DNA from 2 places in the Ciceribacter sp. L1K23 genome. Region 2 is predicted to be linked to the other one. Evidence: predicted binding sites of a transcription regulator. Region 2 holds the regulator's gene; the other holds the start of a gene.

Region 1 (15,658 bases), 1.7 Mb from region 2:
CGGCTGGATGCCGATGCCCTGCAGCGTCCTTCCTTCCTTGACCGCAGCCTCTGATACGACGTTGTCGCTCTTCAGAAGAGTAACCTGATCGCTTGTCAGAGGCGGATCGACGAATGGCACGAGGGAGGCAACGCTGCCAATCAACGAGGCGACGCCGAACGGCAGCGGCAACAGCGGTTTGCGCCGGTTGGTGGTTTCGAGCATCATCTCGAGACACTGCTTGAAGGTCAGAACTTCGCGCCCGCCCAGTTCGTAAATGCCCGGCGCCACGAGACCGTCAACGGACCGTGCGACGGCTTCCGCGACATCTTCGACGAAGACCGGCTGGAATTTCGTCTTCCCGCCGCCGACGAGCGGCAAGAAGGGCGCTATGCGTGCCATGCCCGCAAACTTATTGAAGAAGCCGTCTTCCGGTCCGAAGATGATCGACGGCCGCAGGATGACGGCATCCGGTTTCGTCGCCAGGATGGCGTCCTCTGCCCGACCTTTGCTGGCCGCATAAAGGGATTGCGACTTTGCGTTTGCGCCGATGGCGGACACATGGGTGAGGGTGGCGCCGGCGGTTCGTGCGGCTTCCGCCACGGCCCGCGCACCGAAATCCTGTACCGCGTCAAAACGGTTGCGGCCGCTTTCGAACAGAATGCCGACGCAGTTGACCACATGATCCGCGCCACGCACGGCGGCATCGATAGACGACCGGTAGCGGAGATTGGCCTGGACGAAGGAAATCTGGCCTACGTTTCCAAGCGGCTGCAGAAAGCCGGCAAGGTCCGGTCGGCGCACCGCCACCCGGATCCGGTACCCGCGCTTTGCCAGAGCCCGGACCACATGACGCCCGACGAAGCCCGACCCGCCGAAAACAGTGACGAGCGGCGGAAGATTGGACAAGGTCATGGCAAGATCCCCGGTGTTGGAAGGCAGGAAGGCTCTACTCGCCGCTTCTTAGCCGAATCCCGGATCGAGGTGAAGCGGAAAGGCGGCGCAGCGACGCTTTGTCAGACGCCCTCGACGACCAGGATCTCGCCATCGGCAACCTCCTGCCGGATCTTGGCGGCGATTTGATATTCAGGTGAGTTGTAGCAGTCGACCGCAGCCTGAAGCGACGGAAATTCAACGACGACATTACGCGCCCTGGCTGGCCCTTCTAGGACTTCGACCTTGCCGCCACGCGCTAGAAAGTTCGCGCCATATTTTTCGAAGGCTGGCTTGGCCGCAGCAACGTAGTCCTTGTAGCGCTCGGTGTCGCGGACATCGACTCGCGCGATCCAGTAACCCTTGGCCATGTCGTCCTCTCCGTTTTTTTATGGTCGACGCGGTTTTGGGATAAATCACCTGTGCGGTCAAGATCGTTCATCCCGGAGTTAGATTTGAACCGATAGAGTGCGAATCAGATCGATTGCGTCCATGGAGAACCCATTGAAAACCCTGACCGCACCCTCCACCCTTCCTCTGATGCTGTTGGCATGCGCAGCGGCGATCGCATCCTATGTCGGCTTCCCAACCGACGCGAAAGCCGAGGCTTGCGACGCGGCTTTTTACGACAAGCTGCGCAGCCCGCCGAAGGGCAAGGATGACCGTGTCGTCGTCAAGTGCGACATCAAGCTGAAACCCGAGGATGTCATCACGCGTAAGCTGGTTTTCGCGGGCGAGGCAGCGTCGGGACTGACGCTCGATTGCCGCGGCGCGACGCTCGGCAGTACCAAGCTCAAATATGGGGGCAGCGCCCCAACGCTACTTGTGAGGTCGCAAAAGCTGAAGGATGGCTCCGGCTGGAGTGTTCCTCGCGACATAACCATCAGGAACTGCAAGATTATCGGAAATGTCCGTCTAACCGGTCTCGGGCCGAACGGCGAAGCGGAGGAAGTCCGGAAATCGTCTCTCAAACGAAACCATACGGCAAACGCCCAGTCCAAGGCGCCGTCTGGCATAGTTCTGGACAGGATCACGCTGACTTCGACCGGAGGGATTCCGCTTTATTTCGGGCCGGGTGTCACGCGGTCCTCGGTCCTCGATTCGACATTCCGCGGCAAATCCTCGAAGACCGCCATCTACCTTGACGCCGAGTCTGCCGAAAACGTCATCTCTGGCAATCGTTTCGCAATGAAAGTCGGCCGGGAGATGATCGCGATCGACGGCTCGGCACGAAATGTGATTTCTGGAAATACCTTTGAAAATCCTGAAAAGGGTGGCGTGTTCGTCTATCGCAACTGCGGTGAAGGCGGAACCATCCGCCACCAGGAGCCGCGCAACAATCGCATTGTCGACAACCGCTTCATCTACAAGTCTAGCTTTATTGCCTACCCGGCGATCTGGTTGAACCAGCGCGATGTCGGCAAATGGTATTGCGAACCCAATCCCAAATACCCCTTCGGCAGCAGCCTGGATCCGCGAGACCGGGCGATCGACAATGTGGTCGGCGGTAACAGTTTCGAGGGCGCCCTGTCGCCGATGGTGGTGAATACAGAGCGGAAATGAACGGGTGAAACGGTGCAAGCCGGTGCTAGAGAACCTCCGCCATTTCGGCAAGAATATCGAGTGCGGCTTGTTTCGGATCGGCGGCTTTGACGATCGGACGGGCCACCACCAAGTGGCTCGATCCCGAACGCAGGGCTTCGGAAGGGGTCATAACGCGTTTCTGGTCGCCTTTCTCGGCTCCGGCCGGCCGGATGCCGGGCGTTACCACCGCGAGGTCCGGACCGATAATGCGACGCACGGCCGAAGCTTCTTCCGCGGAGCACACGATCCCGCCCATGCCGGCCGCCAATGCCTGTTCGGCCCGCCGTAGAACCAGCGTGTGCGGATCGTATTCATAACCGGCGTCCAAGAGGTCCTGCTCGTCCATCGACGTCAGCACGGTAACCCCTAGCAGGCAGAGGCCGGAACCTTCCGCCGCCGATACCGCCGCTTTCATGGCTTTCGGATAGGCATGCAGGGTCAGCATGGTCATGCCCATTTTGACGATGTTCTCGACGGCTGACGCGACCGTATTGTCGATGTCCAGGAGTTTCATGTCGAGAAACACCTGCTTGCCGTCCCGCGCGAGATCACGGGCAAATTCAAGGCCGCCCGCGAACGCTAGCTGGTAACCGATCTTGTAGAAGCCCACCGCGTTTCCGAGTGTGGATACGATCGCCTCGGCTTCGCCGACAGTCGGCAGGTCGAGCCCGACGATCAGTCTGTTCTTCACGGCCATTTGTCGTTCTCCCGCCAGTTCTCGATGGGGGTCCAGTCGCACGAGAGGGAACGGTCCGCAAGGGAAAATGCGAAGAGATTGCCGCCGCCCCCAGGTTGATCGTGAGCACGGGAAATCGGAACGCCGGCCAGGTGGCATTTCAACAGGGTGCCGACCGCGCCATGGCCAACGAAGGCAATCGGGTGAGAGGCATCGTGGTTGTCGAGGACCGACATGACCTCGCCGACGATACGGCTCTGTGCATCGGCGGCGCTTTCCCAGCCGTGGAAGCTCTTGTCAGGATTGGCAAAGAACCAGTCGGCAGCCTCCTCGAATTCCGGCGGCGCTAGAAAGCCGGTCGCCGACCGATCATTCTCATGCATTGCTTCCACGATCTCGACGTTGATGCCGGTCACCGACGCCAGGATCTCCGCCGTTTCTATCGCCTTGGTTTCCGCGCTGGACACAATACGACGCAGTCGGCCCACCCACGGACGGTCCTTGATGGTGTTCGCGCGCGCCGCGCCAACCTCGGAAAGGCCCCATAGCGGGACCGGCACGGTCGGATCAATCCGGACCTGCGGATGGGTGATGTAGAGGGCGAACATCAGAAAACCTTAGCCGCGACGGTAAATCCACAACTGCGCGGGCGGGATATTGCGCACGATAAAGTCGAAGTGCTGGATGTGGTAGCTGCCGGGCTTCGCCACCACGGGCGACACCGGACCATAGGTAATCTGCACGACCGGTCGTCCGGCCGGGATACGGTCCAGAAGCGACTCGAGCAACTCGACCCTCCGCGGCATCGGAAAGCTGAGAAGCGGCACGGCCGAAATGACGCTGTCGAACATCTGATCGTGACGCGTCCCCAGCGTCTTCTCGAGATCGAAAGCATCGCCGTGAATGAAGTTGACGCCCGGATAGCTATCGACGAGATGCTGGTAGAAGTCGGCCGAATATTCGATCGATACGAGGTTCTCCGGCTTGATACCTTTGGCGAGAATCGCCTTCGTTATCACGCCCGTACCGGGACCGAGTTCAAGAACGGGAAGACCCGAACGGGTGTCGATCACGCTCGCCATCTTCCGGGCGGTGACAGAAGAAGTCGGAACAATGGCGCCAACTTGCTTGGGCCCCTGCATCATGCCCTTGAAGAAACGGATTTCCTCATCGAACTTTTTTTCGAACCGTTCCTTCAGGCGAAGCGCCATTGCTCTCTCCCTACCTTGACCAGCGGTTCATCCGCGTAAGGCAATGTTGGCCTTGTTTGTCGCAAAAACAAGACCAAATGGCGCTGGGCGACAACTTTATGCCGGCATTAGTTACACGCGCATCGGCATCAGCACGTAAAGCGCATCGTCGCCGGCGGTGTCGCGGATCAGGGTCGGCGAGCCGGCGTCCGCAAGCATGAAGATCGCGTCGTCTCCCGAAAGCTGGGCGGTAATGTCGAGCAGATACTTGGCGTTGAAGCCGATTTCCATTGCGTCGCTCTCGTACCCCACGGCAACTTCTTCGGTCGCGCTTCCGGAGTCAGGGTTATTGACGGTTAGGATAAGGTGTCCGTCGCTGAGAGCCAGCTTCACCGCGCGACCGCGCTCGGAAGAAATGGTCGACACGCGATCGACGGCCTGGGCAAAGGTCTGGCAATCGACGCGCATTTCCTTGTCATTGGCGGTGGGTATCACCCGCTGGTAGTCCGGGAACGTGCCATCGATCAGCTTCGAGGTGATCACCACCGAACCGATGGTGAAGCGGATCTTTGCGTCCGAGAGTTCGATGGTGATGACCAGATCCGGGTTGTCGATGAGCTTCTGCAGTTCGCCCACCGTCTTGCGTGGGATGATGATCCCCGGCATTCCTTCGGACCCGGATGGGGCCTCGACATCGGCACGTGCGAGACGGTGGCCGTCCGTCGCGACGGCGCGCAGCTTCAGCGCATTCTGGCTTTCAATCGTGTGTAGGAAGATACCATTGAGATAGTACCGCGTTTCCTCGGTCGAGATCGCGAACTGCGTGCGGTCGATCAGCATCTTGAGATCGCTGGCTTTCAGCTTGAAGGAGTGGCTGAAGCTGCCGGCAGTCAGATCCGGGAAATCGGCTTCCGGCAGGCACTGCAGCGAAAACTTGGATCGTCCGGATGCGACCGTCATGGATGACCCGTCCGGATTGGTCGACAGCAGGACTTCCGATCCATCCGAAAGCTTGCGCACGATTTCGTAGAGAAGATGCGCCGGTACGGTCGTTGCGCCAGCCTGTTCGACCATGGCCGGCGTCGCCTCGGTGATTTCGAGGTCGAGGTCCGTTGCCTTCATGTCAAGCTGCGCACCTTCTGCCCGAAGCAACACGTTCGACAGGATCGGGATGGTGTTGCGGCGCTCGACCACCCGATGCACGTGATTGAGCGACTTGAGAAGATTGGACCGTTCAAGAGTAATACGCATGAATGCTACCGCTTTCGACCTGAGCGGACCCACGGACGCGGGGCCTCGAATATTGCTGCCGGCCCATCCCGGCCGGACGATGTGGACGGGCAAAATGCCAGCAATTCCCTGAGAATTGCAAGGGCCTCGCTTTCGCCGCATGCCTGAAACAGACAATTCTCCCGCCTATGCACAGAGGATGGCGGCCTTGCGTCGCGCATGACCCTCCAGCATAAAGGACTGAAGCTGCCCGGGACGATTGAAGTGAGTGTAACAGAAGACAAAGACGAGCGGCCCGCCGCTGCCCGGACTTATCGGGTAAACGACGTGGCCGTGGCCGCGCGCCCGATAGAAACAGCCCTTTATCTGGTGGCGACGCCGATCGGGAACCTCGGCGATATCACGCTGCGCGCATTGGAAACTCTGGCCGCAGCCGATGTGCTCGCCTGCGAGGATACGCGCGTCACGAGGGTTCTGCTCGATCGCTACGGCATCGCAACCCGGCCTTATGCCTACCACGAACACAATGCGGACGAGGTTGGCCCGAGGTTGATCGAGGCGCTCTCCGCTGGCAAATCCGTGGCGCTCGTGTCCGACGCCGGCACGCCATTGGTTTCTGATCCGGGCTACAGGCTTGGGCAGCTCGCAATCGAAGCTGGATACCGCGTCGTGCCAATACCCGGCGCCTCCGCGCCGCTGGCAGCACTGGTTGGCTCCGGCCTTTCCAATGATACGTTTCTGTTTGCCGGCTTCCTTCCGACCAAGGACAAGGCGAGGCGCGACCGCCTGGAGGAACTGCGGCAGGTGCCCGGCACGCTGATCTTCTTCGACTCGCCCCATCGCATCGGCGCGACGCTGTCGGCCGCCGCCGACGTCCTGGGTGGAGAGCGCCGCGCCGCCGTGTGCCGCGAACTAACGAAGACGTTCGAGGAGTTTCGGCGCGATACTCTTGCACAATTGGCGGTGGATTATGCGGACAGGACGGTCAAGGGCGAGATTGTCCTGGTGATCGCTCCGCCGGATCCGCCACTGCCACCCGGCGAAAAGGACGTCGACGAACTGCTTCGTCGTCTTTCGTCCGACTTGTCGGTCGGAAAGGCGGCCTCCGAGGCTGCCCGACAGACCGGGCTGCCGCGGCGGGACCTTTATCAGCGGCTGATCGAGCTGAAGGATGATCATGCAGGCGGTCGATAACGGCGGACGGCGACGACGGGCAGAGCGGTGGGGCCACCTCGCCGAGTGGCTCGGAGCGCTTTTCCTGTTGTCGCGGGGCTACCGCATCCTGGCGCTGCGCTACAAGACGGGCCTCGGAGAAATCGATCTCGTGGTTCGCAAGGGCAATGTGATCGCCTTCGTCGAGGTGAAATCCCGTCGAACCCTGCAGGCCGCTGTGGATGCCGTGAACGAACCGACGAAGCGGCGGATCCGCGCTGCGAGTGACCTCTGGATCAGCCGGCGCCGCGACGCCCATCTCCTCGCACGCCGCTATGACATTCTGGCGATCAGGGCGTGGCGGCTGCCTGTTCACTTCAAGGATGCATTTTGACTTGGCACCGCCGTTCCGGCCGCGGCCGGGAATGTAATTTTTCTGTCACGAAAGTGTAATTCGGCCGTCACGCGACATGGCTATTGCCTCCGTGCCCCAACACTGGCGGAGAGGATTTTTCCCATGTTCAAGACTTTTTCCATGGCCGCGCTGGCCCTGTCCATGACCGCATCGACCACGCTTGCCGCGACCAACATCACCTGGTGGCATGGCATGGGTGGCCGTAACGGCGAAGTCATCAACGAAGTTTCCCAGAAGTTCAACGAATCGCAGAGCGAATGCGTTCTGACCCCGGTTTCCAAGGGCACTTACGAAGAAGCCTTGTCTGCCGGTATCGCCGCCTTCCGGTCGGGCGAACAGCCCAACATCCTGCAGGTGTTCGACGCCGGCGCGGCGACGATCATCAACGCCAAGGGCGCGACCATCCCTGCCGAGGACCTGATCAAGAACGCCGGGTTCGAATTCGATCGCGAAGCCTTCATCGAGGGCGTTCGCTATTTCTATGCTGATTCCGAAGGCAAGTTCGTCGGCATGCCGTTCAACTCGTCGGCGCCGATCATGTACATCAACACCGAAGCTCTCCAGAAGGCCGGTGTCGAGGCTCCCAAGACCTGGGAAGAGTTTGAAGCGATCGCGCCCAAGCTCAAGGAAGCCGGCTATACCCCCCTGGTGCAGGCTCAGCTCACCTGGCAGTTCACCGAGAACTTCTTCTCCCGTCATAACCTGCAGTTCGCCTCGAACAACAACGGCTATGACAGCGTCGTCGATACGACCATCAACGTCACCGACCCGAACCACGTCATGATGTACGAAAAGCTGAAGGAGTGGTACGACGCCGGCTACTTCGGTTACTATGGCGCCGGATGGAGCGACAACCAGAAGCCGTTCGAGGAAGGCAAGGTCGCCCTCTGGATCGGTTCGTCCGGCTCGTTCGGTGGTCTCCAGAAGACCGCGACGATGCCCTTCTCGGCAACCTTCCTGCCCTACTGGAAGTCGGTTCATCCGGAAGGCGTCCATACCTTCATCGGCGGCGCTGCCCTCTTCGCGATGGCCGGCAAGTCTGAAGCCGAGAACACCTGCACGGCGTCCTTCTTCCAGTTCCTGACCTCGCCGGAACTGCAGAAGTTCTACCACCAGGCCACCGGTTATGTCGCCATCACCAAGGCTGCCTATGAGCTTGCCAAGTCCGAAGGCTACTACGAGAAGACCCCGGTTGCCGAGGTTGGCATCCAGCAGCTTTCGCTGCCGGGCGCCGAGTGGGACAAGGGCTACCGCATGGGCTTCTACCCGCAGATCCGTTCGGTGATGGAGCGCGAATACAACCGCATCTTCGCCGGCGAGACCACGCCGAAGGAAGCCATGGAAACCATCAAGAAGGAAGCCGACGAGCTGCTCGCCCGCTTCGCCAAGACCGCCGGCTGATATCAGTCGCCTGTCCAGTCCTGAATCCCGGGGGCGAAAGCTCCCGGGACTTTCCTTGAGGGGTGTCCGATGAAGCGTGTCCAATTCGACTCGCGCTATCTTCCGTACCTGTTCCTGCTGCCCCAGTTCGCGATCATCTCGATCTTCTTCTACTGGCCGTCGGTTCAGGCGATCCAATCGTCCTTCTACATCGAAGACCCTTTCGGCTTCGGCTCGAGCTTTGTAGGCCTGAGCAACTACATGGATGCGTTCGCGTCCGCCGAATATCGACGGATCGCGCTTTTCACGATCGCCTATAGCGTGATCGTCACGATTCTCGTGCTGTCTGTCGGCCTCCTTCTTGCGCTCAAGGCGGATGCGGTGATCCGCGGTCAATCGACCTACAAGACGCTGCTGATCGTCGTGTACGCCATCGCCCCGCCGGTCGCCGGTCTGATCGGCATGATGTTCTTTGACCAGCATATCGGACCATTCGTGAAGTTCGTGGCGCTGTTCGGCTGGGACATGAAGATCGGCCTGAATTATTTCGACACCGCCTTCGCCATGGTGATGATCGCGGTCTGGAATCAGATCCCCTACAACTTCATCTTCTTCCTATCGGGGCTCCAGGGCATACCCGCCTCCGTCCGCGAGGCGGCGGCGATCGATTGCCGGTCCGGCACGCGCCGGTTCTGGACGATCATTTTCCCGCTGCTGATGCCGACGGCCTTCTTCCTTCTGGTCATCAACATGACCTATTCGCTGTTCGACACTTTCGGCGTCATCGACGTCATCGTAAAAGACAAGCCGGCCAACAACCCGATCACGCTCGTCTACAAGGTCTACACCGACGGCTTCCGTGGCAACGATCTGGGCTCGTCCTCCGCCCAGTCGGTCATCCTGATGATTGTCGTTCTCGTGCTCACCATGATCCAGTTCCGCTTCATCGAGCGGCGCGTCCACTACGGTTGAGGGGCCGGTGATGTATCGTACAAAGTTTTTCGACCACCTGATCCTGATCGCCGGGGTCATTCTGATGCTCGGGCCAATCGTGGTCGCCTTCATGACCTCCACCCACACCGCCGCCGAAATCCACACGAAGGGTCTGATGCTGACGCCGGGCGACAACCTGACGGAGACCTACGGAAAGGTTCTCTTCAGCAGTGGCGGCTTTACGGGCCAAGTGACAGGCCTCACGATGGCAGCCAATTCGCTCATCCTCGGTTTGGGCTTTGCAGTCGGCAAGATCGTGCTGTCGATGCTTGCGGCCTACGCCATAGTCTACTTTCGCTTTCGTTTCGCGACGCTGGCGTTCTGGCTGATCTTCACGACTCTGCTTCTACCGTTGGAGGTCCGGATCATGCCGACCTACAAGGTGATGAGCGACCTTGGCCTGCTCAACAGCTATACCGGTCTGATCCTCCCTTTGCTCGCGTCGGCGACGGGCACCTTCTTCTTCCGGCAGTTCTTCAAGTCCCTGCCGGAGGAACTTCTGGAGGCTGCCCGCATCGATGGCGCGGGGCCGTTCAAGTTCCTGATCGACGTACTGGTGCCGCTGTCGCGGACAATGATCGCGGCCGTTTTCATCATCATGTTCGTCTATGGCTGGAACCAGTATCTCTGGCCGATGCTGATGACCACGGACGAGAGCTTCTACACCCTCATGCGCGGCATCAAGCAGATCCTGCAGGTCTGGGTCGGTTCTCAAATCCCCGATTACAACGAGGCCTTCGCCATGGCTGTGCTCGCAATGCTGCCGCCGATCGTGGTCGTGGTGGTGTTCCAGAGCTGGTTCATCAAGGGCCTCACAGAAAGCGATAAATAGGAAAGGGCGCTCCCATGGCTTCCATAGACATCTCCAAGGTCTCGAAGGTCTATGACGGCGGCGTTCGCGCCGTGAAGGACATCGACATCTCGATCGCCGACGGCGAATTCATCGTGCTTGTGGGCCCATCCGGCTGCGGCAAGTCTACGCTGCTGCGCATGGTCGCGGGTCTAGAGAGCATCAGCGAGGGCACGGTCAGCATCGGCGATCGCGTCGTAAACCGCATCGACCCGGCAGATCGCGATATCGCCATGGTCTTCCAGAACTATGCGCTTTATCCGCACATGAGCGTTTACGACAATCTCGCCTACGGGCTGAAAAACCGGAAAACGCCGAAGAGCGAAATCCACGCACGCGTACAAGAGGCCGCGAAGATGCTGGAGATCGAGAAATATCTCGATCGTAAGCCGCGTGCGTTGTCGGGCGGTCAGCGGCAGCGGGTCGCAATGGGCCGTGCAATCGTCCGAAAGCCGGCCGTTTTCCTCTTCGACGAGCCGCTGTCGAACCTTGATGCGAAGCTGCGCGTCACGATGCGCGGCGAAATCCGCAAGCTCCAGCGCCGGCTCGGCACCACCGCGATCTATGTCACGCATGATCAGCTGGAGGCCATGACGCTTGCCGACCGGCTTGTGGTTTTGAACGGCGGACAGATCGAACAGATCGGCACGCCTCTCGAGGTCTATCATCGTCCTGCCTCGACCTTTGTGGCAGGCTTCATTGGCTCTCCGGCAATGAACCTGCTCAACGGACATGCGCACGGCTCGACAGTCTCGGTCGATGGGGTGGAACTCTCGCTTCCGGGACTTGAGGGATTGGAAGGTGAGGTGACCGTCGGCATTCGCGCGGAAGACCTGATGATCGATGCGGCTCCGGGCAATATCATGTTGCCGCTTGAGGTCGATCTGGTGGAGGAACTGGGTGCCAGTCGCCTTGTTCACGGCCTCCTGGGTGGCCAACCGCTCGCTGCGGTGCTGCCGATAGATGCCGAGATCACGGGGCGCATGGGGCTCGCTGTCGACCCGGCGCGCCTGCACTTCTTCGGCAAGGACGGTCGTCGCATCGATCGTGGCGACGCCAGCGTCGATATGAGCCGCGCCGTTCGGTCCACGCAACCGCTGATGCCAGCGCTCTAGGTCAGCTCCGTCTGACGGCCCGGATCGTTAAAATCCTACAGAAGGCATCGAGCCTTCCTTCACTCCTTTCGTGATAGTTTTTCACGGTTGAGCCAAGAGGGGAGAAACGATGGCTGTAAAGCTTTTGCTGGCGGGTATGGCAGGGGTGATGGCGGCAGGTTACGGTCGCATGCCGGTTGGCGGATCACCACCGCTGGTCACCGCGAATAGTCACGAGATGCATCTTGAGCCTGATCCGATCAATCCCGACTGGATCATCCGCGGAACGCCGGTCGCTCGTATGTCGCGGCATTCCGAGAGCGAGGACAAGGCTGGCTGGACGGCGCTTTGGGATTGCACCGCAGGCGAGTTTCGCTGGTATTTCGGTTGGGACGAGACGGTTGTCATCCAGGAGGGCGAAGTTCTCGTCACAGCGGAAGACGGCACCCAACGCCTCCTGCGTGCCGGCGACATAGCCTATTTCCGCGGCCGGACATGGGCCACCTGGCGTATCGATAACTACGTGCGGAAGGTCGCCTTCCTGCGGCGACCAATGCCGGCGGCCATAGCCGCGCTCTTCCGCCTCCGCGACGCCCTGCGCTCCGGTGGTCCTGCCTCAATCGGTGGCTGAGGCGCTTCGGCAACGTCCTGGCGAAAGAACGGCCGCTGCCGTTGCCATCACACGGAAGCCATCCTAAATCAGGGTGGCTTTCAACGAGGGGCGGCGCATGGCCAAGATTAAAAACGTGGCGGTCCAGATGGACCATGTCTCCGGCATCAATATAGCGGGGGATTCCACCTTCGCCATGAGCCTTGAGGCTCAGGCTCGCGGCTACCGGCTGTTTCATTACACGCCGGATCGCCTGTCGATGCGCGATGGCAAGGTGTACGCCACCGCCGAGCCCATGGAGTTGCGGGACGAGAAGGGCAATCATTTTACTCTGGGTGAGCCTGAACGAGTCGATCTTTCGACCATGGACGTCGTCCTGCTCCGCCAAGACCCGCCCTTCGACATGGCCTACATCACCTCCACTCATATGCTGGAACGCCTTCAACCGAAGACGCTGGTTGTCAACGATCCTGCATGGGTGCGGAATTCTCCGGAGAAAATCTTCGTCACCGAGTTTGCTGACCTCATGCCGGCAACGCTGATTACCCGTGATCCAGCAGAGATCGCGCGCTTCCGCCAGGAGATGGGCGACATCATCTTGAAGCCGCTCTACGGCAATGGCGGTGCGGGTGTGTTCCACTCGACACGGGATGACCGCAACTTTTCATCCCTGATGGAAATGTTCCACCAGATGTTCCGCGAGCCCTTTATCGCTCAGGCTTATCTGCCTGCGGTCCGCAAGGGGGACAAGCGCATTATCCTTGTGGACGGGGAGCCGGTCGGAGCGATCAATCGCGTTCCTGCCGAACATGATAGCCGATCGAATATGCATGTTGGTGGCAGGGCGGAGGCCACAGAGCTAACGGCGCGGGAAAAGGAAATCTGCAGCCGCATTGGCCCGGCGCTTCGCGAGCGAGGCTTCCTTCTGGTCGGTATCGACGTCATTGGCGACTATATGACCGAGATCAATGTGACGTCCCCCACTGGAATTCGTGAGGTGAAGAAGTTCGGTGGGGCGGATATCGCAGCGCTTCTTTGGGATGCCATCGATCGCAAGCACAATCGTCCGCCCGCATAACCTGATCCGCTTTCGTTCTGCATTTACAACCGGTTGCAACCGGGCGGCGATTTTCTCGCGCTTTGTTCGCTGAATGTTCTTGTCTGTCGGCGAGAGTCGTGCCAATCTCTCATTGCACGCGATGGATGTAGGGTGCGTGCGGGGACCGAGGGGGCAGGCGATGGTAGCTCGTGTCAGCACGGTGGCGTTTCAGGGCATTGAAGGCGTTCCGGTGGAAGTCCAGGTGATGGTGGCGCCGGGAAAGATCAACATGCATATCGTCGGGCTTCCCGATAAGGCGGTGGCCGAAAGCCGCGAGCGTGTGCAGGCGGCCCTGCACGCCTCGGGACTTGCTTTGCCCGCCAAAAAAGTGACGATCAATCTGGCGCCGGCAGACCTCCCGAAAGAGGGATCCCATTTCGATCTGCCGATCGCGCTAGGATTGATGGCGGCTCTTGGTGCGATCCCGGCGGACGCTCTGGGCGGCTATGTCGTCATCGGTGAGCTCAACCTTGATGGCACGATAGCCCCCGTTGCAGGTGCATTGCCGGCGGCGATCGCCGCCAACGCCATGGACAAAGGTCTGATCTGCCCGGCCGAAAGCGGACCCGAGGCAGCCTGGGCCGGTTCTGACATCGACATTCTCGCACCGCGCAGCCTGATTGGCCTTGCCAACCATTTTCGTGGAACACAGGTTCTGTCGCGACCGGAGCCGGCGGTAAGGACCAGCCCCGCCAACTTGCCTGACCTCGCTGACATCAAGGGTCAGGAAAGCGCAAAGCGCGCTCTGGAAGTCGCGGCGGCCGGAGGACATAACCTTTTGATGGTGGGACCGCCAGGTTCGGGGAAATCCATGTTGGCGGCGCGCCTGCCATCGATCCTCCCGCCGCTGTCGCCCGCGGAGCTGCTCGAGGTATCGATGGTGCACTCGATCGCCGGGCAGTTGTCGGGCGGCAAGCTCTCTGACCGAAGACCCTTCAGGACGCCGCACCATTCCGCCACCATGGCGGCGCTTGTCGGCGGCGGCCTACGGGCAAAGCCGGGCGAGGCATCGCTGGCCCATCACGGCATTCTTTTCCTCGACGAGTTTCCGGAATTCACGCCGCAAGTGCTGGACGCGCTTCGCCAGCCCCTGGAGACCGGCGAATGCGTGATCGCCAGAGCCAATCACCGCGTCAGCTATCCGGCGGGATTCCAGTTGGTCGCAGCCATGAACCCCTGCCGATGCGGCATGGCTGGCGAACCCGGCCATACCTGCGCTAGGGGACCTCGCTGTCAGTCGGACTATCAGGCCCGCATCTCCGGACCGTTGATGGACCGCATCGACATCCGCATCGACGTGCCGGCCGTCTCCGCCGCCGATCTCATCAGACCGAAGCCGGCGGAGCCGAGCGCCGACGTCGCACGTCGGGTGGCCACGGCGCGTGAGCGTCAACGCGAACGGTATTCCGTCGCCGGTGCCTCCACCGTTCTTGTCAATGCAAAGGCGTCTACCGCGCAGATTGAGAAGTTGGCGGAAATTGACGCGGGAGGTCTTCAGTTATTGAGGGATGCGGCCGAGAAATTCCAGTTCTCCGCACGCGGGTATCATCGGGTGCTGAAAGTGGCGCGAACGCTCGCGGATCTGGACGGCGCGGATAAGCTGGGGCGGATTCATCTGGCCGAGGCGATTTCCTATCGTATCCCGGCCGAAAGGCTCGTCGCCGCAGCCTGACGTGAGTACCTTTCGTCCCGCGCCGATCTTCAACTGGCTTTGTCGGTGCCCAGCATGTCGAGCGGCAGTGTCAGGCGAACGGTGACGCCGCTAGGCGGGAAAGCGATTTCTGTCCGTCCACGAACGCCCGCGACAACCCGTTGAATGAGGGTGGAGCCGAAACCTCCTCTTCCAGATTGCGGCGCGATCGGCACGGGTCCGCCTGTCTCCAACCACTCGATGACAAGCTCACCCTTCTGGTCATCGGAGGCATCGAGCACATGCCACTTCAGGGCGAGATGGCCGTCGTTAACGCTGAGCGCGCCATACTTCGCGGCATTCGTTCCCAATTCGTGCAGGATCAGACTCAGGATGACAACGGTCTGGCCGCCGACCGGGACCCTTGGACCGGAAGCGGAAAAACGCGACGTACCGACCACCGCAAACGGCTCCAGCGCCTGGAAGATAACGCTCTGCAGCGAGGCATCCTCGCCTTCGCGAAGGCCGCGCAGCAGGAGGTTCGACCGCCCTAGCGCGTTCAGGCGCTCGCGCAGGCGCGCCGCCAGTTCCTCGGCGCTCGATGCGTGTTTAAGCGACAGGCTGATGATCGCGTTGATGGTGGCGAAGATGTTCTTGAGCCGGTGATCGAGCTCCTGCGCCATTACCTCCTGGCGGTCGGCGAGCCGCTGGATCTCCTCCCGCGCATCGATTTCGACACGATAGGCGCGCATCACCAGATAGATCAGGGTCAGATCGGTGACGATGACGAAAAGATAGAGCCCCATGGCAAGAAGTGTACCGGCTGATACGTCGAAGCGACCG
Region 2 (15,658 bases):
GTCGAAGCCCCAGTCGTGGTGGCGCACGAGCGAAACAAGGCGCTTCATCCCGCTCGTCGCGCCCGCGGCCGTTCCCTCGATCCCGCGCTTCATGTCGTTGGTTCCGAGCATGATCACGACGAGGTCGATCGGCTTGTGGGTCTCGAGAAGGGTCGGCAGCAGTTTCACGCCGTTGCGCTCGCAATCGGCCAGATGGTCGTCATAGGCCGTGGTGCGCCCGTTCAGTCCTTCCGCCAGAACGCGGACGCCATGGCCAAGCCCCTTCTGCAGCACGCTCGTCCAGCGGTCTTCATAGGCATGACGGCCGAGTTTGACGGGATCATAGCCCCAGGTCAGTGAGTCGCCGTAGCAGAGAACGCTTTTCATATGAGCCTTCGGTCCCTTGCCTGCCCGTGCCGGAAACGCGTCCGCGCCCGACCCGTCACTTGCCCTTCATCAGCGCATCGACCTTGCGCTCCAGCTCGAATATCCGGTCCTCGAATTCGCCGGTCACGAGTCTGGACATCATCGTATCCGCCTGCATAGCCTGGCGAATGGTCTTCTGGCCGCTTTCAAGCTTGTCAAGCCGCTCCTCGACCGCCTCAAAACGCTGGTTCATCTCCCCGCGCATATCGCTGATCTCGGCGCGTATTTCCCGCAGCATCGGCATGATCATGTCGACTGGTTCATTTGCCATGTGAGACCTCCGTCAAAACCCGCATCGCCTACCCGTAAGATATGTGTCTGCGATCGGGAAATGTCGATCCTGTTCCATGCGCAAGGACATGGCCCTCCCGGTGTCCGGGAGAGGCCGAGTTTATTAGACCAGCATGCCCATCGGGTTCTGGATGTGCTTCTGGAAGGCGGATGCCAGTTCCGCGCCGAGCGCGCCGTCGATCACGCGATGGTCGAAGGCAAACGTCGCCGTCATCACCGTCGCCACCTTGATCTCGCTGTTCTTGACGACCGGCTTCTCTATGCCGGCGCCGATCGAGACGATAGAGGCATGCGGAGGGTTGATGATCGAGGTGAAGTTGGACACCCCGAACATGCCGAGGTTCGACACCGCCGTGGTGCCGCCCTGGTATTCGTCGGGCTTCAGCTTCTTGTCGCGGGCGCGCCGTGCCAGATCCTTCATCTCGTTGGAGATGGTGGACAGCGTCTTGGTCTCGGCCTTCTTGATGATCGGCGTGATCAGTCCGTCCGGAATGGCCACGGCGACGCCGACGTCAGAGTGCTTGTGCTTGATACGAGCCGTCGAGGTCCACGAAGCGTTCGCCATCGGAACGTCGCGCAGCGCCAACGCCATCGCCTTGATGATGAAGTCGTTGACCGAGAGCTTGTAGGCCGGAACCTCGCCCTTCTCCGTCTTGACCATCGGGGCGGCCTTGTTGATCTCGGCGCGCAGCTTCATCAGCGCGTCGAGTTCGCAGTCCATCGAGACGAAATAGGACGGCACGGTCTGGTGCGACTCGAGAAGGCGCGAAGCGATCGTCTTGCGCATGCCGTCGTGCGGAATGAGCTCGTAGGAGCCTTCCTCGAACAGCTTGAGCACGGCATCGTCGCCAGCACCCTTGGCCATGGCGGGAGCCGGCGCCGCAGATGCCGCCGGCGCGGCGGATGCCTTTGCGCCACCGGAGGCAACGGCCTTCTCGACGTCGGACTTCACGACACGGCCGTGCGGCCCGGAGCCGGATACCTTGGAGATGTCGAGACCCGCTTCCTTCGCCAGCCGGCGTGCCAGCGGCGAGGAGAAGACGCGATCGCCCGAAGCCGAAACCGGCGCGGGTGTCGACGGAGCCGGACCCTGGTCGGCGATCGGCGCTTTTGCCGGCGTTGGCGTCGGGTTGGGTGTCGGCTCCGGTTTGCCCGGGCCGTCATCGTTGACAGGTGCTGCCTTCGGCGCCGGAGCGGCATCGCCACCGGCGGCTGCGGCCTTCACGTCCTCGCCTTCCTCGGCGAGAATGGCGATCAGGCTGTTGACCTTGACGCCTTCGGTGCCGGCGGGCACGACGAGCTTGGCGACGACGCCCTCGTCGACAGCCTCCACTTCCATGGTCGCCTTGTCGGTCTCGATCTCGGCGATGACGTCACCGGACTTGACGGTATCGCCTTCCTTGACCAGCCACTTGGCCAGATTGCCCTCTTCCATCGTCGGGGAGAGTGCCGGCATCGTGATGTTGATCGGCATGTTCCTGCCCTCCCGTTTACTTGTAGCAGACGGTCTTCACCGCCTGGACGACTTCGCCGACGTTCGGAAGCGCAAGCTTCTCGAGGTTGGCGGCGTACGGCATCGGCACGTCCTTGCCGGCGATCGTGACGATCGGCGCGTCGAGATAGTCGAACGCGACCCGCTGGACGCTGTTGGAGATGAAGTCGCCGACGGAGGACTGCGGGAAGCCTTCCTCGATGACAACAAGGCGACCGGTCTTCTTTACCGATTCGATGACGGTCGGCAGGTCCATCGGGCGGATGGTCCGCAAGTCGATCAGTTCGACGTCGATACCGTCCTTGGTCAGTTCCTCGACCGCCTTCACCGCATAGGTCATGCCGATGCCGAAGGAGACGAGCGTCACGTCATTGCCCTTCTTGTGGATACGCGCCTTGCCGATCGGCAGCACGAAATCGTCGAGCTTCGGCACCTCGAAGGAGTGACCGTAAAGGATTTCGTTTTCGAGGAAGATGACGGGGTTCGGATCACGGATCGCGGCCTTGAGCAGCCCCTTGGCGTCGGCTGCCGTGTACGGCATGACGACCTTGAGGCCGGGCACGTGGCTGTACCACGCGGCGTAATCCTGGCTGTGCTGGGCGGCAACGCGGGCAGCGGCACCGTTCGGGCCGCGGAACACCATCGGGGCGCCCATCTGGCCACCGGACATGTAGAGCGTCTTGGCGGCCGAGTTGATGATCTGGTCGATCGCCTGCATGGCGAAGTTGAAGGTCATGAACTCGACGATCGGGCGAAGACCGGCCATCGCGGCGCCGACGCCGACGCCGGCAAAGCCGTGCTCGGTGATCGGGGTGTCGATGACGCGCTTGTCACCGAATTCCTGCAGCAGACCTTGCGTGATCTTGTAGGCGCCCTGGTATTCGGCGACTTCCTCACCCATGACGAAGACGTTCTCGTCGCGGCGCATTTCTTCGGCCATGGCCTCGCGCAGCGCTTCGCGGACGGTCATGGAGACCATCTCGGTGCCGGCCGGAATGTCCGGATCGGAAGCGACCTCGACCTTCGGAGCGGCCGGAACCTTGGCATCGGCCGGCGTTTCTTCCTTGGCTTCGCGGGCCTTGCCGGCGGTGGCATCCGACGCCTCGGCCGGAGCCTGTTCCGTCTTGGCGGGCTTGGGTGCCTTGATGTCGTCGGCGCTTTCGCCATCCTGCAGCAGGACGGCGATCGGGGTGTTGACCTTGACGTTTTCGGTGCCGGCATCGACCAGCAGCTTGCCGATCACGCCCTCGTCGACGGCTTCCACTTCCATGGTCGCCTTGTCGGTTTCGATTTCCGCGATGACGTCGCCGGAGGTGACCTTGTCACCCTCCTTCTTGAGCCACTTGGACAGGGTGCCCTCTTCCATGGTCGGAGACAGGGCGGGCATCAGGATTTCAATGGACATGGACTTGCGCCTCCCCACTCACAACAGGATATCGGTGTAGAGCTCGGATACATCCGGCTCCGGATCGGCCTGCGCGAAATCGGCGCTGTCGGCGACGATGTCGCGAACGTCCTTGTCGATCGCCTTCAGATCGTCCTCGGTCGCCCAGCCATTCGCCAGGACGCGCGCCTTGACCTGCTCGATCGGATCCTGCTCGGAGCGCATCTTCTGCACTTCTTCCTTGGAGCGATACTTGGCCGGGTCGGACATCGAGTGACCACGATAGCGGTAGGTCAGCATTTCGAGAATGATCGGGCCCTTGCCCGAGCGGCAGTGCTCGAGCGCCTCGTCCGCGGCAGCCTTGACGGCGCGCACGTCCATGCCATCGACCTGGACGCCCGGAATGCCGAAGCCGGAGCCGCGCAGCGAGTAGTTCGACTGCGCTGTGGCACGGGACGTTGACGTGCCCATCGCGTAGCGGTTGTTCTCGACGATGTAGATGATCGGCAGCTTCCACAGCGCCGCCATGTTGAAGCTCTCGTAGACCTGGCCCTGGTTGGCCGCGCCGTCACCGAAATAGGTGACAGAAACATTGTCGTTGCCGCGATACTTGTTGGCGAAGGCCAGACCGGTTCCAAGCGACACCTGAGCGCCGACGATGCCGTGGCCGCCATAGAAATGCTTCTCTTTCGAGAACATGTGCATGGAGCCGCCCTTGCCCTTCGACAGACCGCTGCGACGACCGGTCAACTCGGCCATGACGCCACGCGCACTCATGCCGGCGGCGAGCATATGCCCGTGGTCGCGATAGGCTGTGATCACCTGATCGCCTTCCTTTTGCGACATCTGCATGCCGACGACCACCGCTTCCTGGCCGATATACAGGTGACAGAAGCCGCCGATGAAGCCCATGCCGTAAAGCTGGCCGGCCTTTTCCTCGAAACGGCGGATCAGAAGCATCTCGCGATAGGCGTGAAGCTCCTGATCAGCTGTAAAATCGGGGCTGTTTTTTCCGGTGAAATCCTTGGAGGCAGTCTTTGCTGCCGTCTTGCGGCTGGAAGCAGACGCGGTTTTGCGCGGCGCCATTCAACCCTCCCTGTCTCGTGATGTCGTTGAGCAAACCATAAACAAGCTTTCACCCGTCGGCAATGCCAGAAATGCATGCCTCGCATTCCAATCAAGCTATTGTAAAAGCACGCTAAAAGTCGATTAACCTGATTTCGGTTAATCGAAATAGGAATTGAAGATCACGATCTCGTCCGGACGCGACACGTTGAGCTGGTAACGCGCTTTCTCATCGATCATATCGCGCTCGAGCGAACCGTCACTCATCAGCTCGACCTGCTTTTCGAGCGATGTTCGCTGCTTGACGAGCAAGGCAAGCTCACGCTCGCGCTCGAACCGCATCTTCTCGAACCCCTGGGCAGCGATCAGGCCATAGTCACCATGGACGGAATGATAGCCGAAATAGCTGAGAAAGGCGACAGTGAGAGCGGGAAGAATAAGACGGCCGTATTTTCTTTTCTTGTGATGCCTGGTCCACATGCCGGGTATGCCCTGAAACGCAATACTGAAGCTTCACCTTAGAGCGGATTGCTTAACCGAATATTGACCCTGTGGCGGCGCAAGAAAAAAGCCCGCGCCGGGATGGCGCGGGCTTAGAACGTTGAGGCGAAGGTGCCGCCATCAGGCGCGCAGGATCGACGAACCCGCATAGGCTGCCTGCGGGCCCAGCATTTCCTCGATACGGATCAGCTGGTTGTACTTTGCCAGACGGTCCGAACGCGACAGCGAGCCGGTCTTGATCTGGCCGCAGTTGGTGGCGACCGCGAGATCGGCGATGGTCGAATCCTCGGTTTCACCCGAGCGGTGTGACATCACGGCGGTGTAGGCGGCCTTGTGCGCGGTCTCGACGGCATCGAGCGTTTCCGACAGAGAACCGATCTGGTTGACCTTCACGAGGATCGAGTTGGCGACACCCATCTTGATGCCGTCGCGCAGGCGGGCCGAATTGGTGACGAACAGGTCGTCGCCGACGAGCTGGCAGCTCTTGCCGATCTTGTCGGTGATCGCCTTCCAGCCATCCCAGTCGTCTTCCGCCATGCCGTCCTCGATCGAGATGATCGGGTACTTGGCGGCGAGTTCAGCAAGATATTCCGCCATGGCTTCCGGCTCAAGCGTGCGGCCCTCGCCTTCCATGACGTACTTGCCGTCCTTGAAGAACTCGGTGGAGGCGCAGTCGAGTGCGAGATACATGTCCTCGCCCGGCTTGTAGCCGGCTTTCTCGACCGACTTCATGATGAAGTCGAGCGCTTCCGGCGCGCTTTTGAGACCCGGAGCGAAACCGCCTTCGTCGCCGACATTGGTGTTGTGACCCTGAGCCGCCAGTTCCTTCTTCAGAACGTGGAACACTTCCGAGCCCATGCGCACTGCGTCGCGGATCGATTCGGCGCCGACCGGCATGATCATGAATTCCTGGAAATCGATCGGGTTGTCGGCATGCGCGCCGCCATTGATGATGTTCATCATCGGCACCGGCAGGACGCGGGCGTTCGGACCACCGACATAGCGGAACAGCGGCAGGCCGGACGAGATAGCGGCAGCCTTGGCGACGGCGAGTGAGACGCCGAGGATGGCGTTAGCGCCGAGTCGCGACTTGTTGGCCGTGCCATCCAGCTCGATCATGACATTGTCGATCTGGATCTGGTTTTCGGCATCCAAGCCGCCGATCGCGTCGAATATCTCGCTGTTTACGGCTTCCACGGCCTTCTCGACGCCTTTGCCGTGATAGCGCTTGCCGCCATCGCGCAGTTCCACCGCCTCGTGCGCGCCTGTCGAGGCGCCCGAGGGAACGGCTGCGCGGCCCATGCTGCCGTCTTCGAGATAGACGTCGACCTCGACGGTCGGGTTGCCGCGGCTGTCGAGAATTTCGCGGCCGATGATATCGGTGATGGCAGTCATGAGGACCTCCCTGCTTGGGTGGGATTGAGAATGGCCTGTCTTACCGGATGATTCCAAAAATACAATGGCAGACCCCGGCCGGCGGCGACGGTCGCATCGCAGCCGGCCGCACGTCGCGCCCGTGTCCCCGCAAGACACGATTCAGCGTTCGGTAATCTTTATTTGTTAACCATATGGACTATTCGAGCTCCGGCCCGCCCAGGCCTTTAGTCCGGAAAAATAGATTTTCTAATCGTTCGTGGGGAACACATGAAACTCAACATTGCGCGCAGCCTGACGCTGTTCGGCGCGGTGGTTTGCCTTGGCATGATTACATCCATTGGCATACAGACCTACGCGTTCATGAAACTGAAGGTCAACGGCAACTCCTACCAGCAGATTGTCTACGGTAAGGACCTCGTCGCCGACATTCTTCCGCCGCCGCTCTACGTCGTTGAATCCTATTCGCTGGCACTGGAGGCTGCGGAGCATCCGGAACTTGCGCAACAGAATTTCAAGCGCATCGAAGAGGTGCTGAAACCGGCCTACGACGACCGGCGCGCCTATTGGAGCAACACGGACCTTGCGCCGCATCTCAAGCAGAAGCTGCTGACGGACATCGTCAACACCGGCGACATCTTCTGGACGGTGCTCACCGGAGAGATCAAGCCGGCGCTGATGGGCGGCACTGATGCAGGTCCTGCCTTCGACGACCTGCATAAAGCCTTCCACGACCATGACAAGGTGGTCAACGAGCTCGTCGCGATGGCGGTCCAGTTCCAGACGGAGTCGGAGGCGACGGCGGCGGAGCAGACAGCGTTCTTCACAAGCCTTTCGATGGGAGCCGCGGCGCTTTCCGTCGCCATCCTGTTCGGCGGCCTTTACTGGATGCGTCGCCGCGCGGTCGTGCCATTGAGCCAGATGCGCGACTACATGACGGATCTGGCCGGCGGAGATTACACCAAGCCGGTGCCCTATGAAGGCCGCGCCGATGAAATCGGCGAGATGGCGCATGCCGTCACGGTGTTCCGCGAAGCATCGCTAGACCGACAGATGAACCGTCAGCGGCAGGAAGAGGAACGGAACCGGCAGATCGAGCATGAGCGTCGGCAGATCGAGGAAAAGGCGGCCGAGGATGCCGAGCGCGCCCGCGTGATCGCCGAGCTATCAGGGGGACTCGAGAAGCTCGCCAGGGGCGATCTGACGTTCCGCATGACCACGCCCTTCGCCGCAGCGTACGAAAAGCTCCGCGGCGAGTTCAATGCAAGCGTCGAAACGCTCGCCGGCACCCTCGGCGAAATCTCCACCGCGACCAGCACCGTGCGCAACGGCTCGGCGGAAATCGCGACCAGCACCGATGATCTCGCCAAGCGCACCGAGACACAGGCGGCATCGCTGGAACAGGCGGCCGCCGCCCTCGACGAGATTACAGCGACCGTGAAGAACGCCTCGGACCGCGCCCGGCAGGCCAGCGACATGATGGGGAGGACCAAGGAGAGCGCCGCGCGCTCGGCTGCCGTCGTCGGCGATGCCGTTTCGGCGATGGGCAAGATCGAGGACTCCTCCTCCAAGATCGGCCAGATCATCGGCGTGATCGACGAGATCGCCTTCCAGACCAACCTGCTCGCCCTCAACGCCGGCGTCGAGGCCGCGCGTGCTGGCGAAGCGGGCAAGGGTTTTGCGGTCGTCGCCCAGGAGGTCCGCGAACTGGCCGGGCGTTCGGCCAACGCTGCGAAGGAAATCAAGGAACTGGTCGAAACGTCGTCCAGCCAGGTGGCCGCCGGCGTGTCGCTCGTCAGCCGCACCGGCGATGCGCTTGCCGAGATCGACGGACAAGTGAAGGAAGTGAACGGCCTGATCGAGTTTATCGTCCAGTCCTCGTCCGAGCAGTCCTCGGCGCTCAACGAAGTGAACGCCGCGATCAACCAGATGGACCAGTTGACCCAGCAGAACGCGGCGATGGTCGAGGAAACCAATGCGTCCTGCCGCGAGCTGTCCGATGAGGCCGTGCACCTGAACTCGCTGCTGACACGCTTCCAGCTCGATGGCAGGCTGGTCAGTGGCGTCGGTTCGGCACGGTCGGCTGCCGTCAACGCGCCGCCGGTGAAAATCCATCAGGCCGGACCGGCAACGGCACCGGTCGTCTCTCCGGCCCGGGCGCTCGGACAGAAGCTCGCAGGCGCGCTCGGCATGGGCGGCGCAGGTTCGGCCGCCACAGCCAACTGGGAAGAGTTCTGAGACGCAGGTGTTCGAGTATCCAGAACAAAAGAGGCGCCGGTTTCACACCGGCGCCTTTTTTCGTTTCGATTCAAGACTTTAGGCTGATGTCAGCCCTTCGAGACGGCATCGAAGGCCAGCAGCTTTTCGAGAAGCCGCGGCATGTCCTTCAGGTGCACCATGTTCGGGCCGTCGGAAGGCGCATTGTCCGGGTCTTCATGGGTTTCGATGAAGAGGCCGGCGACGCCGACCGCAACTGCTGCCCGCGCCAGCGTCTCGACGAATTCGCGCTGACCGCCCGAGGAGCCCCCCTGCCCGCCCGGCTGCTGTACCGAGTGCGTCGCGTCGAAGACAACGGGCGCACCCATCGCAGCCATGATCGGTAGCGAGCGCATGTCGGAGACGAGCGTGTTGTAGCCGAACGAGGCGCCGCGCTCGCACAGCAGCACGTTCGGATTGCCGCTCTGGGTGAACTTGTTCAGGACGTTCTTCATGTCCCAGGGGGCGAGGAACTGGCCCTTCTTGACATTGATCGCACGGCCGGTCTTGGCGGCCGCGACCAGAAGATCGGTCTGGCGGCAGAGGAAGGCCGGGATCTGCAGGATATCGACCGTCGGCGCCACGAGTGCACACTGTTCCTCGGTGTGGATGTCGGTGAGGACCGGGAAGCCGTATTCCTTCTTCAGGTCGGCGAAGATTTCCATGGCCTTGTCGAGACCGATGCCGCGCTTGCCGGAAATCGAGGTGCGGTTCGCCTTGTCGTAGGATGACTTGTAGACGAGGCCGATTCCGAGCTTTTCGCAGAGTTCCTTCATCGTGCCGGCGATCATAAAGGCATGGTCGCGACTTTCCATCTGGCACGGACCGGCGATCAGCGAGAAGCGCGCCGTATTGGAAAAGGAAACCTTGACGGCACCTTCGCCGACGGTGACGACGGAATTTGTCTCAATGCTCATGCCTGTTCCTCAAAGATGTAGGTTACGCCCTGACCCGGTGCCGGCGGGACCGATAGCCTGCCGCCCTGGCGCGAGAAGGCCACCCCATTAGCAACAAGCCGACGCTCTGTCACGCCAAGATCATGGCAAGCGAAAACAACCGCCCGCCCCCGCAGTCCGCGTTCCGCGCTTTGCGCCTCCAGCCCGAAATAGGCGCGCGCGCCCTCCGGCGTCATGACCTCCACCTTCGTGCCGCCGGCGACGAGGTCGATTCCAAAGGAATTGGCGCCGATCTCGCGGCTGTCGAAGGCCGCCTCGAAGATATATTGGAAGTCGGACGGGTTCTCCTCGACGACCACGACGCTCCTGATGCCGGAGACGCCGTTCTCATGGGTTGTCAGGCTGCCGCGATCGGCGGGCAGAGGATTGATCCGTTGGCAGTTGAACAGGAAGAAATCCGGCGCGCGCAGATCGGCGGCGAAGGTCAGCCGGAAGCTCGCGGTGGCGTCCCTCCCGTCCGGCATCCGCACCGGTCGCGAGAACTCGAGGATGGCACCCGCCGATAGCCCCGCCTCCCGGTAACGGGCGTCATCGGACGCCGCATCGTCGGACGTGATCGCAATTCCCGAAAGGCCCTCGCCGCAGCGGAAGCGGAAGGCCTGGTCGCGGGCGACGAACACATTGCCGGCCCTTGCCGCGGCTTCGCACTCCTCCCGGCTCGCGATGCCGAGCGGCTCCAGATAGGTGCCGTCAGCAAGGAAGACGCAGGCGTTTTCCGTTCCGAACGGATGTCGCGCATCGGCGGCGACGGTGAAGCCCAGAGCGGCGTGCCTTGCCCGCGCCGCCTCGATCGAGATGACGGGCAGTACCAGATGGTCGATCGTGCGTGCCGTCATGTCCTGTCTCCTTCCCATTCCCGTCCGCTCATCCCGATCTGACAGAGCGAGCCTTCATATCGCACCCGCCCTACCGCGTTTCGAGCCGCGCGGAAAGCTTTGTCACCTCATCCATCAGCAGGTCGATCTGCTTTCGCGCATCGCGCAGTTCGACCAGCACCTCGATATCGATCTTGTCGTGCAGCGCCAGCACCTCGATCTCCGCCTTCAGATTGACCTCGTAGTCGCGTGCCGCCATGTAACGGTCACGCTCGGCCTGGCGGTTCTGGCTCATCATGATGATCGGTGCTTGGATCGCGGCCAGCATCGAGAGCAAGAGGTTGAGGAAGATGAACGGATAGGGGTCCGGCGCGTCCTTCGTCAGGAAAATCGTGTTCGCCAGCGCCCAGATCACCAGAAATGCGATGAAGGCGAAGATGAAGCTCCAGGAGCCGCCGACCCTGGCAATACCGTCCGCGAGCCTTTGGCCCAGCGTCGCCGTCGCGAGAAAATCCTCATGGGCATCGGCGGACACGATCCGGCGCTCCCGTGCCTTCTTCAAAACACGCCGTTCGACGGCGCTCAACTGCTCCGCCGTCTTGCCCAGCAGCTTCTGACCGATCTCGACCATCCGATGTCCTTCCTTGCGCGGGATGATGCCGCCTCATCAGAAAGCCGTTCCGGAGGCAGTCAACAATGGTATTTCATCACTGTTCACGGAAATTTAGGCACTTGCGGAACACATATGGAACATATAGTGTCCGTTCTGTATTTGTTTCACCGGGATTCGCCGATGCTGACGCGCAAACAACAGGAACTTCTGCTCTTCATTCACGAGCGAATGAAGGAGTCCGGCGTGCCGCCGTCCTTCGACGAGATGAAGGATGCGCTGGATCTTGCTTCCAAGTCGGGCATTCACCGTCTGATCACGGCGCTCGAGGAGCGCGGCTTCATCCGCCGTCTGCCCAACCGGGCCCGGGCGCTGGAGGTCATCAAGCTTCCGGAAGCCTATTCGCCGCCGCAGGCCCGTCGGGGCTTCGAGCCGGCGGTGATCGAGGGCAGCCTCGGCAAGAAGCCGGCGGTCCCGGCCGCGCCCGCCAAGGAGCCGGTCGCCGACAACGGCAACTCGATCTCGGTACCGGTCATGGGCCGCATCGCAGCCGGCGTGCCGATCTCGGCGATCCAGAACAACACGCACGATATCTCGGTGCCTGCCGATATGATCGGCGGCGGCGAGCACTATGCGCTGGAGGTCAAGGGCGATTCGATGATCGAGGCCGGCATTCTCGACGGCGATACGGTCATCATCCGCAACGGCACGACCGCCAATCCCGGCGACATCATCGTGGCGCTGGTCGATGACGAGGAAGCGACGCTCAAGCGCTTCCGCCGCCGCGGCGCCTCGATTGCACTCGAAGCGGCCAATCCGGCCTACGAGACACGCATCTTCCCGCCTGACAGGGTCAAGATCCAGGGCAGGCTCGTCGGCCTCATTCGCCGCTACCACTGATCCTCGCGATCACCTCGTCGACCGGCGTCGTGACGTAATCGTCGCCACGCCAGTCGTATCGTCTGTGCATGTTCCAGGGACGCGGCGATCCGGAGATGGCCGAACGGATCCGAAGTCCCTTTTCACCCTCGGGCCAGAGTTCCAGCGATCCGGTGAGGCGCAGGTCATCGGCGGAAATCAGTCGCGCGCCCGAGCGACAGGTGCGGAACGGCAGGCGCCTCGGTGTTACCACGAGATCGGCGCGGTCGCAGGCAAGGCCGACGAGAGATGTTTCCTCCACAGTTGCGACAACAAGCTGCGGCGTCAATCGCGTCAGGCAGAAGATCCGGCCGAGGCAGATGAACCGGTCCGCGGGAATGTCGGCGGCGATGCTGTCCATGGCCGCGCGCGTCCGGTCGATCAGGTCCTGCGGTACCGCGCCACCGGCCGCCCTCGCCTCCCGAAAAGCATCTGCCAGCGCCGCTGCGTCCTGTTTCGACGGCTTCAGATGCGTATGCCGCTGGAGCGCCTCCTGCCATTGCGAAAAGACGAAGTCGGGCGGACGAGCACGGTTGGTGGCGATGCCGCCCTCGCCCGTCAGCCCGACCAGCCCGCCATCCTCGGAGACCAGAAGGGCGCCGGCCGGCGGACGCGGGAGGACGACCACGGCGGCAAGCGTCGCGAGAATGATCACCGAGCCGGCGTGACGCAGCCAGGTCCGCATCAGGGTCAGAACGACGAAGCCGGCGGTGAAGCATGGCAGGAACCACGCCGGCAGCCGCTCGATGCCGCCATCGCCACCCCAGGAGGCCACCTCCCTGGCGAGCGCTATGGTGATCTCCAGACCGAAGCCCAAGAGTTTCAAGGGGATGTAGTCGAGCCCGAAAGGCATCAGGATCATCGCAATCAGCGCCATCGGCATCACGAGGAAGGAGACCACAGGCATGGCGGCGAGATTGGCCGGCAGGCTGTAGACGCCGAGCCTGTGGAAATGATCGACCGCGAAGGCCGCCGTCGACAGGCCGCCGATGATCGAGCTTAAAAGAATGCCGCCGAACAGCGCTGCGAGATAACGAAGCGGCGCTGGCAGCAGGCCTTCGGGAAGAAAGCCGTCATCGCGGCGGCGGTTTCGCCACGCCGCATACCCGGCGATCAGCGCCGCGGTTGCGGCAAACGACATCTGGAAGCTTGGCCCGACCACCTCGGACGGCTCGATCACGACGATGACGAGTGCCGCGACGGCGAGATTGCGAAGGCTGATCGCCGGACGGTCGATCAGGACGGCGACCAGCATCACCGCCATCATCACATAGGCGCGCACCGCCGAGACCTGACCTCCGGAAATCAACAGATAGGCGGTGGCCGCCAGCAGGGCGCCGAACGCCGCAACCTTCTTCACAGGGATCGCATGGGCAAGGCCGAGCGAGAGGCTGAGCAGCAGGCGCATTCCGACGAAGAACAGTCCTGCGGCAAGCGCCATATGCAGTCCCGAAATCGAAATGACGTGGGCGAGACCGGAAATCCTGAGCGCCTCGACCGTCGCCTCCGACATGCCGCGCCGTTCCCCGGTGATGATCGCCGCCGCGAATGCGCCCGCATCGCCACTGATCACCGACCGGATACGGTCGGTCGCCGTCGTTCGAACCGCCTGCAGCAGGCGGCCCGCCGTCACGGCGAAACTCTCGTCGTCGGCGCTGGCAGCCAGAGCGTCATCTACATCGGTCGGCCTCTGCGGTGCACCGAGCACGTAGCCCACGGCACCGACACCCCTGAAATAGGCCTGGAAGGCAAAGTCATTGCCGCCCGGCAGCGCGGGGCCCGAGGGCGGAGAGAGACGGACGCGCCCGGTGATCGCTTCGCCGACGGCGAAAGGGTCATGGGTAGCGCGCGTCACCAGCGTGACCATCACAGGGGGACGCTTGAGCTTCGGTTCGCTGGTTTCGGTGACGGTCACCAGATAGCGCCAGTCGCCGGCCGGACCCACTTCCCGCGCCTCGACCCTGCCGGAGAGAAAGGTAGTGACCGGCGTGTCGAGCAGCACGGTGGACGCACGCCGTGTCTGCCATTCCGCCAGCAGCATGCCGCAGAGGAGAAGGAAGACCACGATCGGTGCGACAGCGGCGTTCCCGCGGCGGAGAGCGGCCGCGAAGAAAACGCTGGCGACGCCGGCCGTCACCCACGCTGGCGGCGGTGTCGCGACCGAAAACCAGATCGCCGCGCCGGCGCCGAGCAGGACCGGCACGAACAGGAAAAGGTGCCTGTGGGCGGCTTCCATCTCCCAGGCGCGGGCCACATCCTCCCGGTCCGGGGCACGAAGCCGGAGCCGCTCGGCAGCTTTCAAGGAAGGCGGCGCGGAAGGCCAGGCATCGGCCGCGACCGTCGCCTCCCCGCGTTCCTTTCGCCCGGTTGTCCCGTCCACCTCAAACGCCCTCGCGAGCCGCCGCCGGAGATGTGCGCTCACGGCCGCTCGACCTACGGTAGCAGCTTGAAAGGTTTGCGAAAAGCGGCAAGGAGGCGTGCAGCAGACGCATTGCGCCCGTGCATTTCGCGATGCACAATTTGCCCTAAGGCTAACTTGGCATTCATCTTCGTATCATATAGCTACAGTCAAACGCTTAACTGGTGGGCCCGTCCCGGACGGCGTCCCCTGACACTGTCGGAGGAAAAGCATGACGGAAAAAAGCGCTGAACTGAAACTGGACGGCAAGTCGGTCCCGTTCACTGTCAAGGCGGGCACGATCGGCCCCGACGTCATCGATATCGGCGCGCTCTACAAGCACACGGGCGCCTTTACCTACGATCCGGGCTTCACCTCCACGGCCTCGTGCGAATCCAAGATCACCTATATCGATGGCGACGAGGGCGTGCTGCTGCACCGCGGCTATCCGATCGAACAGCTCGCCGACAAGGGCGATTTCCTCGAAGTCTGCTACCTGCTGCTCTATGGCGAGCTGCCGACGGCTGCGCAGAAGAAGGACTTCGACTACCGCGTCACGCACCACACCATGGTGCACGAACAGATGAGCCGCTTCTTTACCGGCTATCGCCGCGACGCCCATCCGATGGCCGTCATGGTCGGCACGGTCGGGGCGCTGTCGGCGTTCTACCACGACTCGACCGACATCACCGATCCGCATCAGCGCATGGTCGCGTCGCTGCGGATGATCGCGAAAATGCCGACGATCGCCGCAATGGCCTACAAGTACCACATCGGCCAGCCCTTCGTTTACCCCAAGAACGATCTCGACTACGCCGCCAACTTCCTGCGCATGTGCTTTGCCGTTCCTTGCGAGGAATACCAGGTGAACCCGGTTCTGGCCCGCGCCATGGACCGCATCTTCATCCTGCATGCCGACCACGAGCAGAACGCCTCGACGTCGACCGTCCGTCTCGCCGGGTCGTCGGGCGCCAATCCGTTTGCCTGCATCGCGGCCGGCATCGCCTGCCTCTGGGGTCCGGCTCACGGCGGCGCCAATGAAGCGGCGCTCAACATGCTGCAGGAAATCGGCACGGTCGACCGCATTCCGGAATATATCGCCCGCGCCAAGGACAAGAACGATCCGTTCCGCCTGATGGGCTTCGGCCACCGGGTCTACAAGAACTACGATCCGCGCGCCAAGATCATGCAGA

Evidence for each region. The regulator LexA, encoded in region 2, represses DNA repair genes until DNA is damaged. The targets are predictions, from matches to a motif close to TGTTCNNNNTGTGTTCNG.
Region 1: a site for LexA is predicted at 13,228-13,245, ahead of J5J10_RS16550 (YifB family Mg chelatase-like AAA ATPase). Genes of this name have one in related genera too.

Annotation. Positions count from the first base shown of each region.
Region 1 covers NZ_JAGRRC010000001.1:3,423,175-3,438,832, reverse strand. Annotated here, with positions in the region: gene J5J10_RS16625 (complex I NDUFA9 subunit family protein) at 1-894, opposite strand, end outside; gene J5J10_RS16620 (DUF1330 domain-containing protein) at 996-1,283, opposite strand; gene J5J10_RS16615 (right-handed parallel beta-helix repeat-containing protein) at 1,417-2,475, shown strand; gene pyrF (orotidine-5'-phosphate decarboxylase) at 2,501-3,193, opposite strand; gene J5J10_RS16605 (histidine phosphatase family protein) at 3,184-3,780, opposite strand; gene pmtA (phospholipid N-methyltransferase PmtA) at 3,790-4,383, opposite strand; gene dnaN (DNA polymerase III subunit beta) at 4,495-5,613, opposite strand; gene rsmI (16S rRNA (cytidine(1402)-2'-O)-methyltransferase) at 5,857-6,786, shown strand; gene J5J10_RS16585 (YraN family protein) at 6,770-7,138, shown strand; gene J5J10_RS16580 (extracellular solute-binding protein) at 7,262-8,560, shown strand; gene J5J10_RS16575 (ABC transporter permease subunit) at 8,630-9,511, shown strand; gene ugpE (sn-glycerol-3-phosphate ABC transporter permease UgpE) at 9,522-10,364, shown strand; gene J5J10_RS16565 (sn-glycerol-3-phosphate import ATP-binding protein UgpC) at 10,379-11,497, shown strand; gene J5J10_RS16560 (cupin domain-containing protein) at 11,607-12,107, shown strand; gene gshB (glutathione synthase) at 12,205-13,164, shown strand; gene J5J10_RS16550 (YifB family Mg chelatase-like AAA ATPase) at 13,325-14,857, shown strand; gene J5J10_RS16545 (HWE histidine kinase domain-containing protein) at 14,887-15,658, opposite strand, start outside.
Region 2 covers NZ_JAGRRC010000001.1:1,720,990-1,736,647, forward strand. Annotated here, with positions in the region: gene J5J10_RS08055 (SGNH/GDSL hydrolase family protein) at 1-366, opposite strand, end outside; gene J5J10_RS08060 (hypothetical protein) at 422-676, opposite strand; gene J5J10_RS08065 (pyruvate dehydrogenase complex dihydrolipoamide acetyltransferase) at 800-2,170, opposite strand; gene J5J10_RS08070 (pyruvate dehydrogenase complex E1 component subunit beta) at 2,187-3,593, opposite strand; gene pdhA (pyruvate dehydrogenase (acetyl-transferring) E1 component subunit alpha) at 3,612-4,658, opposite strand; gene J5J10_RS08080 (septum formation initiator family protein) at 4,797-5,117, opposite strand; gene eno (phosphopyruvate hydratase) at 5,259-6,533, opposite strand; gene J5J10_RS08090 (methyl-accepting chemotaxis protein) at 6,783-8,750, shown strand; gene kdsA (3-deoxy-8-phosphooctulonate synthase) at 8,840-9,685, opposite strand; gene J5J10_RS08100 (VOC family protein) at 9,682-10,560, opposite strand; gene J5J10_RS08105 (DUF1003 domain-containing protein) at 10,631-11,170, opposite strand; gene lexA (transcriptional repressor LexA) at 11,333-12,049, shown strand; gene J5J10_RS08115 (ComEC/Rec2 family competence protein) at 12,030-14,489, opposite strand; gene gltA (citrate synthase) at 14,698-15,658, shown strand, end outside.